3 regions of the Brachybacterium sp. NPDC056505 genome follow, and region 1 is predicted to be linked to each of the others. Evidence: predicted binding sites of a transcription regulator. Region 1 holds the regulator's gene; each other region holds the start of a gene.
What was found. The regulator LexA, encoded in region 1, represses DNA repair genes until DNA is damaged. The targets are predictions, from matches to a motif close to TCGAACANNTGTTCGA.
Positions count from the first base shown of each region.

Region 2: a site for LexA is predicted at 1,662-1,677, ahead of ACFQ53_RS16405 (HNH endonuclease signature motif containing protein). Genes of this name have one in related genera too.
Region 3: a site for LexA is predicted at 1,198-1,213, ahead of ACFQ53_RS06190 (DUF222 domain-containing protein). Genes of this name have one in related genera too.

Region 1 is NZ_JBHTSV010000023.1:11,261-14,532, forward strand. It holds gene ACFQ53_RS11905 (ATP-dependent DNA helicase) at 1-938, shown strand, start outside; gene lexA (transcriptional repressor LexA) at 1,003-1,683, opposite strand; gene ACFQ53_RS11915 (LysM peptidoglycan-binding domain-containing protein) at 1,863-2,234, shown strand; gene nrdR (transcriptional regulator NrdR) at 2,309-2,782, shown strand; gene ACFQ53_RS11925 (HelD family protein) at 2,968-3,272, opposite strand, start outside.
Region 2 is NZ_JBHTSV010000049.1:2,986-6,257, forward strand. It holds gene ACFQ53_RS16405 (HNH endonuclease signature motif containing protein) at 4-1,632, opposite strand; gene ACFQ53_RS16410 (SRPBCC family protein) at 1,884-2,354, opposite strand; gene ACFQ53_RS16415 (hypothetical protein) at 2,485-3,272, shown strand, end outside.
Region 3 is NZ_JBHTSV010000006.1:70,721-73,992, forward strand. It holds gene ACFQ53_RS06185 (GNAT family N-acetyltransferase) at 77-730, shown strand; gene ACFQ53_RS06190 (DUF222 domain-containing protein) at 1,313-2,935, shown strand; gene ACFQ53_RS06195 (LysR family transcriptional regulator) at 3,172-3,272, opposite strand, start outside.

The DNA.
Region 1 (3,272 bases):
ACGTCTGCGAGCGCCTCACCGCGCCCGACGAGGACGACGTCGTCTCGGTCTCCCACTCCGAGCGCACCGGGCGCTCGAGCCTCCAGGTCGCCCCGCTCGATGTCGCCGGCGCCATGCGCGGACGCATCCTCGAGGACACCACCGCGGTGCTGACGTCCGCGACGCTCGCCCTCGGCGGGCGCTTCGAGCCGCCCGCCCGCGCCATCGGCCTGGGCTCGCGCCGACGCATGGACGCCGAGGACGTCCCCCCGCTCGAGGACCGCAGCGCGTGGGCCGGGATCGATGTGGGCAGTCCCTTCGACTATCGCCGCCAGGGCATCCTCTACGTCGCCTCCCACCTGCCCGCGCCGGGCCGCGAGGGCCCGTCGCTCGCGATGCTTGATCACCTCACCGCGCTCGTCGAGGCCTCGCGCGGCGGGGCGCTCTGCCTGTTCTCGTCGAGGCGGGGAGCGGAGGTCGCCGCCGAGCACGTGCGCGCGCGTCTCGACCTGCCCGTCGGCCTGCAGGGGGAGGACTCCCTGCCCCGGCTCGTCGAGCAGTTCCGCGGCGACGACACCGCGAGCCTGTTCGGGACCATCGGGCTGTGGCAGGGCGTGGATGTGCAGGGACGCACGTGCCGACTGGTGACCATCGACCGCCTGCCGTTCCCGCGCCCCGACGATCCGCTGACCTCCGCACGCTCGGAGCGGGCCGACGCGGAGGGCAGCAGCGGATTCATGCAGGTCTCGGTGCGCCATGCCTCGCTGCTGCTCGCGCAGGGCGCCGGTCGCCTGATCCGCTCGCACGAGGACCGCGGCATGGTCGCGGTGCTCGACCCGCGTCTGCGCACCAAGCGCTACGGGGCCGTGCTGCGCGAGGCGATGCCGCCGCTGTGGCCGACGCAGGATCCCGAGGTCGCGCTCGCCGCCCTCGGACGACTGGCCCGCGCGGGGGACTGAGCCCGCAGGAGCCGAGCGCGCGCAGGGGATCGCAGGCGCGCGAGTTGGGGGTGGGAGGAGCGCGTCAGACGGCGCGCAGCACCGCCACGACCTTGCCGAGGATCTCGGCGTGGTCGCCCAGGATCGGAGCGAACGCGGGGTTGTGCGGCATCAGCCAGACATGGCCGTCGCTCTGGGCGAAGGTCTTGACCGTCGCCTCGCCGTCGATCATGGCCGCCACGATCTCGCCCTTCTGCGCGACCGGCTGCGAGCGCACGACGACCCAGTCTCCGTCGCAGATCGCGGCATCGACCATCGAGTCCCCGACGACCTGCAGCAGGAACAGCTCGCCGTCGCCCACGAGCTGCTGGGGCAGGGTGAAGACGTCCTCCACCTGCTCCTCCGCGGTGATCGGGATGCCGGCGGCGATCCGGCCGACGAGCGGCACGCTCACCGACGCGGAGGCCGCGGCGGCGCCGATCGACTCGACGGGCGCGAGGGTCGGCTCGCCGGCGTCGTCGGGCAGCACGACCTCGAGCGCGCGCGGGCGCTTCGGATCGCGGCGCAGGAATCCCTTGCGCTCGAGCGCCTGGAGCTGGTGCGAGACGGAGGAGGGGGAGGTGAGGCCGACGGCATCGCCGATCTCGCGCATGGTCGGCGGGTAGCCGTGGCGCTCGATGGCGGCGGTGATGGTCTCGAGGATCCGTCGCTGGCGCGCGGTGAGGCCGTCGTCGGTCAGGTCGGGACCAGAGGTCGTCGGGGTCATCTGCGCGGCTCCTCGCTTCGTCTGTCCCACCCCTGCGATTCAGTGGGACTCGTCGCTCAGCCTAGGCGTCGGGCGACCTGATTCCAAACATGTGTTCGAGGAAGGCCTTGCGTGTCGCGCACGGCGGGCCTACAGTCGTACACGTATTCGATCGAACAGGAGTTCGGACAATGGCCACCATGCTTCCCCTCCCCACCTCTTCGGCCCACGCCGGGCAGGGCTCTGCTCGCAAGGGTGTTCGACTGCAGCTCACCCGTCGCGGCCGCATCCTGCTGGCCGGCATCGCTTTCCTCGCGGGCATCCTCGTCGCCCTGCTGGGCGTCCTGGTCCTCGGTGTCCCCTCCGCCTTCGCGGGCGATCCGCAGGAGCCGGTCACCGTGACCGTGCAGGCGGGCGACACGCTCAGCGACTACGCCGAGCAGTACGCCCCCGCCGGTGAGGACTCCCAGGACTTCGTGCGCGAGATGCGTTCGCTGAACGGCCTCTCGAGCCCCCGCATCACCGAGGGGCAGTCGCTCGAGCTCCCCGAGGAAAGCGTAGACGCCGCCTGATCCGCCGGGGCGCTGCGGCGGGAGCGCCGCGGGCCCTCCCTCGGCCCTCCGGTGCGCCCGGTAGGCTGGAGGACGTGCACTGCCCGTTCTGCCGCCACCCCGATTCGCGCGTCGTCGACTCGCGCACTGCCGACGACGGCGCCTCGATCCGGCGTCGTCGCCAGTGCCCGAACTGCTCTCGCCGCTTCTCCACGATCGAGACGGCATCGCTCGCGGTCCTCAAGCGCTCGGGAGTCAGCGAGGCGTTCAGCCGCTCCAAGGTGATCTCCGGAGTGCGCAAGGCCTGCCAGGGCCGCCCGGTGAGCGACGACCAGCTGGCCGTTCTCGCCCAGCGGGTCGAGGAGACCATCCGCCAGAGCGGCCAGGCTGAGGTCGACGCCCACGCCGTGGGCCTCGCGATCCTCCAGCCCCTGCGCGAGCTCGACGTGGTCGCGTACCTCCGCTTCGCGAGCGTCTACCAGGACTTCGACTCCCTCGACGACTTCGAGTCCGCGATCTCCGAGCTGCGTCAGGACGCCTCCGCGGGCAGCGGCGGCGCCCCGTCCTGAGCCGCGCAGCGGCCGTCGGCCTCGGATCCGAGGCACGCTAGCCGCTGGATTCGTGGCGGATCCGTGTCGATCGGTGGGAAACGGTCCGAAGCACGGGCGTCATGCCCTTAAGATGTTCAGGGCGCGCCCAGCGGGCGCGCCGCCGACCGGCGGTCGTGGAGGGGAAGCCACGGCCGCCGGTCTTCTCATGTCCGGGGTGAGGACTCGGCCTCGGTGCCGGTGAGGCCCGCGGGGAGCTCCCGCGCGTGCACCACGTCCAGTCGCTGGGTCGCACGGGTCATCGCGACATAGAGGTCTCCGGCGCCTCCCTCGGAATCGGCGAGGATCTCCGCGGGCTCCACGAGGACCACCCCGTCGAACTCGAGCCCCTTGGCGTCCTGCGGGGTCATCACCGCGATCGGGTCGTCGATGCCGCGGCTCCCGGTGCCGATGCGGCCCAGGGCGTCCCGTGCCCGTAGCGCGCGCACCACGTCCTCGAGCAGCCGTCCGG
Region 2 (3,272 bases), on a different contig from region 1:
GGATCAGAACGGTGGTGGTGGTGCGCCCGGGGGCGCACCCTGCGGTGGCCTCTCGGGCGGGGACTCGTCCCGGGTGCGCTCGGCGTGATCTCGAAGAGCCGCGTCGCGCTGGTCCCGGAGGGCCTGGATCCGTGCCCAGGAGTCCTTGAGGTCCTTCACGATCGCGGGGGTCGCGAGGTCCGTGTCGTCCTCCTGGAAGATCCGCATCTCCTCGTCGATGCTCCAGAGGGTTCCGGTGCGGCCGGTCGGCGAATGGGAGGCGTCCACGCGCACCGGGTCGATGCGGCGGGCGGTCTTCAGAGCATGGTGCTTCCAGCACAGCAGGTGGAGGTTGTCCACGGCGGTGCGGCCGCCGTGCAGCGGGTCCTCGTGGTCGTACTCCTCGATGTGGTCGGCCTCGGTCGCGCAGGATGCGGGGCGCCGGCAGCCGGGCACCGAGCAGGTCGTCATCCGCACGCGCAGGTGCTCCCGCATGGCCTGCGGCACCGCGTAGCGCTCGGCGGGCGCGGGGAGGAACTCCCCGCTCACCGGGTCGGTGAGCAGCCGGTGCCAGGCGTCCTCGCCGGCGGCGAGCTCGCGGGCCATCTCGGCCGGGATCGGGATCCGACCGTCGAGCATGCCGGGGGCGTCGCTGTGGCCCATGAGGGACAGCAGCGGGACCGTCACGTTCATGCGGAAGGACGCGGCGCTCAGGCCCACGCCGTCGGTGTCCAGATCTGCCATGGTCAGCAGGTGGTAGCGCAGCTCGGACAGGGACAGGGGCCGTCCCTGCTCGGCCGCGCGGCCCTGCGGGTCCAGGGGGACCTCGACTCCGGCCTCGAGCGCATGGCGCTGGGCGGCCTGGAGAGTGCGCGCGGCATCGTCCAGCCGACGGGCGAGCTGCAGCAGCTCGGGGACGGGGCCGACGATCCGCAGGCATGCGGTGCCGTCGTCCCCGCCGTGCTCGAACTCGACCCGGCGCCGCGCTTCGACGTCGATGCGGGGCGGGAGCTCGCGTCGCTCGAGGAGCGTCGCGACGACGGTGCCGAGGCAGCGGCTGAAGTGCTCGGAGGTGATGCCCGGGTCCCAGGCGCTCACGGTCGCATCGACCAGCGTCATCTCCTCGTCGGTGAGGCCGAGGGTGCGGCGCAGCAGCTCGCGGAACCAGGCGGCGGGGAACTCCCCCGCGCGCAGGCGGGCGAAGATGCGCGGGCAGAGGTCGACGCCGCGGTGCCCGTCGCGGATGCGGCGGTAGGCGACGGTGTCGGAGCACCGCAGCGCGGCCGCGACCAGCAGGTCCTCGCACTGGGCGTCCTCCGCGGTGCAGCCGCCGGTATCGCGGCCGCGCCAGGACGGCGCGAGGGCGGCGAGGGAGTCGGCGAGCTCGCGGGACTCGCGCACACCCTGGTCCCAGATGCTCTGGACGCGCTCGGTGACCTCGAGGGTCGGAGAGACGTCGACCCGGGCAGCGACGGACTCGCGCGTGAGGGGACGCGGAGAGCGCGGGCGGATGCGCTGGACGGGATCCTGTGCGGAACGCTCGGCCTGCTGGGCGCGCAGCAGCTCCTCCCTCTCGCGCGGGAGCACCATGCCGGGGAACAGGGCATGGTCGCCGAGGATCTCCTGGCGCGGGCCAGGGTCGAGCGCGGTCATCCTGTCCCCCTTCCCTCCACGTCGAGGAGTCGAACACTCGTTCGATTCTTCTCTCATCGTATCGGGCGAACCGGACACCTGGAAGAGGCTAGGAGAGGATGTGGAAAAGGGAGCGCTAGGGAGGATCATACGCATCGAGGGCCGGGCGAAAGCGCCTGGTGAACAGCGGGAATGCCGTTCGCTCGACACCACAAGGCACGTCGATCACGTAGGCGCGACAGCGACTCGACTGCCACCTCGCCCCGCCAAGCTCACTCCCCCGCGAGCACCCTCCGGATCGCCTCGAGCGTCGCCGGGATCCCGGCCTCCGCGGCCTTCCGGCGCGTCGCCATCTCCTCCTCGGCGCGCTCGCCGTAGCGCTCGGCGAAGGTGGTCTCGAACAGGGGCGTGGTGCGCGTGTACTCGGTGAGCAGCGTGCGAGGCTCGCCGGCCCCCTCCGCGCGCTCCATCCGGTACCCCCATTCCGCCCGGCCGGGGCCGACGGACCACGCGAAGCGCTCGCCCGGGACATCGGCGACGACCTCGGAGGTGGTGTGCCACTCGCGCTCGGGCGTGCGGTTCCAGCCGGTGAAGCGCGCGCCGACGCCGCGGGCGTCGTCGTCCCATGCGCAGCGGTAGCACTGCTGGCTCCATTCGCCGGTGCGGGTCACGTCGCTGAGCAGGGCGTACACGTCCTCGGGAGTGCCCGGGACGATCAGGGAGTCCTCGATCTCGTAGGTCATGCCCCGATTCTGCCCGAGCTCTCCGTCGCGCACTCGACGCGAAGAGTTCGCCTGCTCGTCACCTGCCGACGGGAGGGCCCTGCATACGGTGGTCCTGCAGCCGCAGCTCGACGAGAAGAAGGAGGTCGCCATGAGCATCACGGATCGGATGCGCACCCTGCTCCACGGGGACGGGGCGCACGATGCGCACGCAGAGCCCGTCGACGACGTCCTGCGCGCCGGAGCGCCGGCTCCGAGCATCGACCAGCAGGTCGACATGCTCGCCGCGCTCGGCCTCTCGCTGCGCGAGCACGTCACGCCCGCCGCCGTCGCCCGCGCCGTCCAGGCCGCCTCGCGCCGCGACCTCGAGCTCGTGCCCGATGCGGACGAGCAGCCCGAGACCACGCCCCCTGTCCCCGGCCTGCAGCGCTGCGCCTTCTGGTGGCTGCTGCACGAGCGGATCGACGGGCGCTACGTGATCGGCGGCCGTCACCGCGTGCTGCCGCCCCGCGCGGACCTCTTCGGGGAGTCCACGCCGAGCGCCGAGCAGCTCGAGCGCAGCATCCACAAGGTCGCCCAGCGCCTGTGCTCGGACACCGGGGCCCGCCTGCCCGAGATCGAGGTGACCGACCTGCGGGTGCGCTCGCAGCTGCTCACCACCGCGACCGTCCGCCTCGACGGCCGCCCGCACATCTGGTCCGACGTGCGCGACCGCGACTTCGTGCGCACCCTCGCGCGCGTCTGCTCGAGCGATGAGCAGACGGTCATGGTCTTCGACGACCACGGTGCGGACACCCACTGGACCCGCCCGATGGTCGACGTGCTCGTGGTGCCGACCGCGCACGTCGGCGGCGTCGCCGCGCTCCTGCGCGAGCACGTGCGCCCTGCCGTCGCGGCGGCGCACGCGTGGATCGACCTGCCCTACTCGGGCCGGGACGA
Region 3 (3,272 bases), on a different contig from region 1:
GGGCTGGTGGAGGGTGCAGATGGAGGGCGCGGGAAACGGCGTGTCAGCCGCCGGCCTCGACACCTATCGTGCGGGCATGGACGAGACGGTGCGGATCCGAGAGGCGAGGCGGGAGGACCTCGCTCGCCTCCAGGCGATCGAGGCCGCGGGCGATGCCATGTTCGCCGATCTCTTCGGTCCGGAGCCCTTCGGTCCGGACTCGGCCGAGAGAGGGGAGGCGCGGGCGGCGGAGCCGGGGGTCCTGCTGGTCGCCGTCGTCGGGGGCGGAGCGGGGGCCGACGAGCGGGTCGTCGGCTTCGCGCACGTGCTCGAGATCGACGGGGCCGCCGCTCGCGAGGACAGGCCGGAGGCGCACCTCGAGCAGCTGGCGGTGCTGCCCGCCTACGGCCGCCGCGGCATCGGCCGAGCGCTCGTGGAGGCGTCGTGCGCATGGGCTGCGGGACGGGACCACATGCGGATCACCCTTCGCACCTATGCCGAGGTGCCGTGGAACGCGCCCTTCTACGCCCGCTGCGGGTTCCGGGTCGTCGACTCGACGGTCGGGGGCGGAGAGTTCGACACGGCGTTCCAGCAAGGGCTCGTCGAGACCGAGCGCGGGGCGGGCCTCGAGAGGCATGGACGACGGGTTCTCATGGTGCGGGACGTCGGCCCCGGCGTCGGTCACGACGTCGGCCCCGGGGTTTCACCCGCGACGCACGCATGCTCCTGCGCACCTGGTCCGTGCCGATGAGCACCATCGACAAGCACAGCGCAGCCGCCCCGCACGCGTACCACAGAGGCGCCGACGACGGGCGGGGCTCCCATCCGTACTCCCCTGACCCATAGCGGTAGATCGTGATGTGTTCGCCGACGTCCGCGGATCCTCCGGAGACCGTGTCCTCGACTCCCTGGTCCGTGCGGAAGACGACGACCGTTCCACGCCTGAAATGAGTCACCTCCGTCGCGGTGGCATGGACTTCCACAGGCTCAGCCGCGCGGTTCCCGCAGTAGATCGATATGGCGACCACGGCCGCCGCTCCGATCATCAGGGCTGCCACTGCGAACGTGACGGAGAGTAAGGCTGTGCGCACGGAGTCGGAGCCTAGACGGGCAGCGCGCGCACGCGCCGCCGGGCGCGTCGAGCCTGGACGACGGACGGCCCGGGGACCTCCCGCAGTGTCCTGCATCCGCCCCGCAGAGTTCTCCACAGTGCCCGATTCGTACTGGTTTTCGAAGACCGCACCGACTAGGCTCGACCTATCGAACACAGTTCCGGTTCACGCTCTCACGGGCACCCCGCTGCAGCACTCGCGATCACGAGGAGGTGAGCACGATGACGATGACCGATCCCGGCATCCACCAGGGCGTTCTGGGCGGCGCCGACTTCTTCGAGCCTCTCCCCTCGGGCGATGCGGTCGTGCTCGAGCCCCTTCTCCCGGCACGGACGAAGACCCCGGTGAACCGTGAGAACGCCTCCCGCCACGTCCAGGTCAGCCCCACCTTCGAGGTCGACGAACTGGTGCACACGACCTGGGACCAGGGCGTCCACGAAGCACGCGAGCTGGCGCGCTCCCTTCTCCTCCTCGCACCGAAGTGGGAGGCCCGTCATCTCCCGGATGCGGATCGCGACAGGGTCCGCGTCGCCGACCTCGCGGTCGCGACCGCTCTGCGCTGCACCATCGACGCGGCACAGCGCCGCATCCGCGATGCGCACCGCGCCGTCGATCTCCTTCCCCATGTGCACGCCCTCCTCGAGACGGGCGCCTTCCCGGCGGCCTGGTTCACCGAGCTCCTCTCACGCACCAGTGGCCTCACCGATGACGAGATGGCCGTCGTCGACCTCACCGTGCGCTTCTGGGAGGTCGGCATCGCGCCCGAGCAGTTCACGCGAAGCCTGAGCTCGGTGATCGCACGGCTGCTCTCCCGCCGCGAGCTGCCGCCGCACCTCGCGCCCGAGAACCGTCGGCGCGTCGAACTCCTCCCGGACGACACCCCTGGGATCGCCCGCATCGAAGTGCAGGGGCCGGCGCACGAAGTCGTCTCCTTCGCTCGACGTCTGGACGCGAGCGCCCGCGCGGTCCAGACGGCCCAGCGCCACGCTCTCGAGGACGGCTCCCCGATCCCCTGGGATCCCGAGGGCGAGGTCCTCGCCACCGGCATGCCCCTCTCGCTCGGTCACATCCGCTATCTGCTCACCACCCTCACCACGCCCGACACCCAGGGTGTGCACGTGCCTGCGGAGCGCTTCCGGCTCGGCGTGCTGGTGCCGATGATGACGATGCTCGGCCAGGACGACGCCCCCGGCATGCTCGACGGGCGCATCCCCATCCCGGCGGACATGGCCCGTGACATCGCCGCCGGCCAGAGCGACTGGGTGCGGATCCTCACCGACCCCAGCAGCGGCGAGTTCCTCCCGCTGCCCGCAGACCGCTACCGGCCCACGCAGTCCATGCTCGAGCACCTGTGCGATCGCATGACCACGTGCGGCCTGCCCGGATGCACGCGCCCCGCGACCACGGCCACCGAGGCCGACCACATCGTCGAGTACGACCACGAGGATCCCGCGAGCGGCGGCGCGACCTCGGTCGACAACCTGCACATGCTCTGCTGGCAGCACCACGCGATGAAGACCGAGGGGCTCATCGACCCCGTGCGCATCGAGCCCGAGGACTCCCCCAGCGGCCGACGGGGCACGCTCTGGGACGTGGCGGACAGGTTCCGCGTCTTCCTCGAGGACAACGCGGACATGGCCACTGCCGAGACGGTCGCCGACCTCGAAGAGGCCTGGGACCAGCTGTGCGATGCCCGCGCCAAGCATCGGCGGGCGCGCGACGGGCTCCCCTCGCTCACCGATCACCCGCCGAGTGCTGACCCGCCGTCCGGGTCCGGCTCCCCACCACCAGCGGGCTCACCGCCGCCGGCACCACGCGCACCCTCGCCGCCTCCACCGTTCTGATTCGACGGCACCCGAAGCACAGCCCCTCATCCGACCGGCTGCGTCCCATCATCCGGTCACCGCACCACCGGCATCTCACCGACCGCACCCGGTCGCGCTGCACCCGCTGATTCTTCGGCGAAGGCATGCGCGCCGGGTACGAGTCGTGCCCGAGGCACGTGTGTCCTCGGCCTGCACCTCACACGCTTGGTTCACGCGTCGCACGCACGTCCCATGCCATCCACGCTCGACGCGCGTCACTCGCGCTCAGCCCCGTCGGCTATCAGTGCCTGGAGCGCGCCCTCGAGCCGTCCCGGCCTCACGCCCGACCACACGGCCCGCAGTGAGCGCTCCAGCT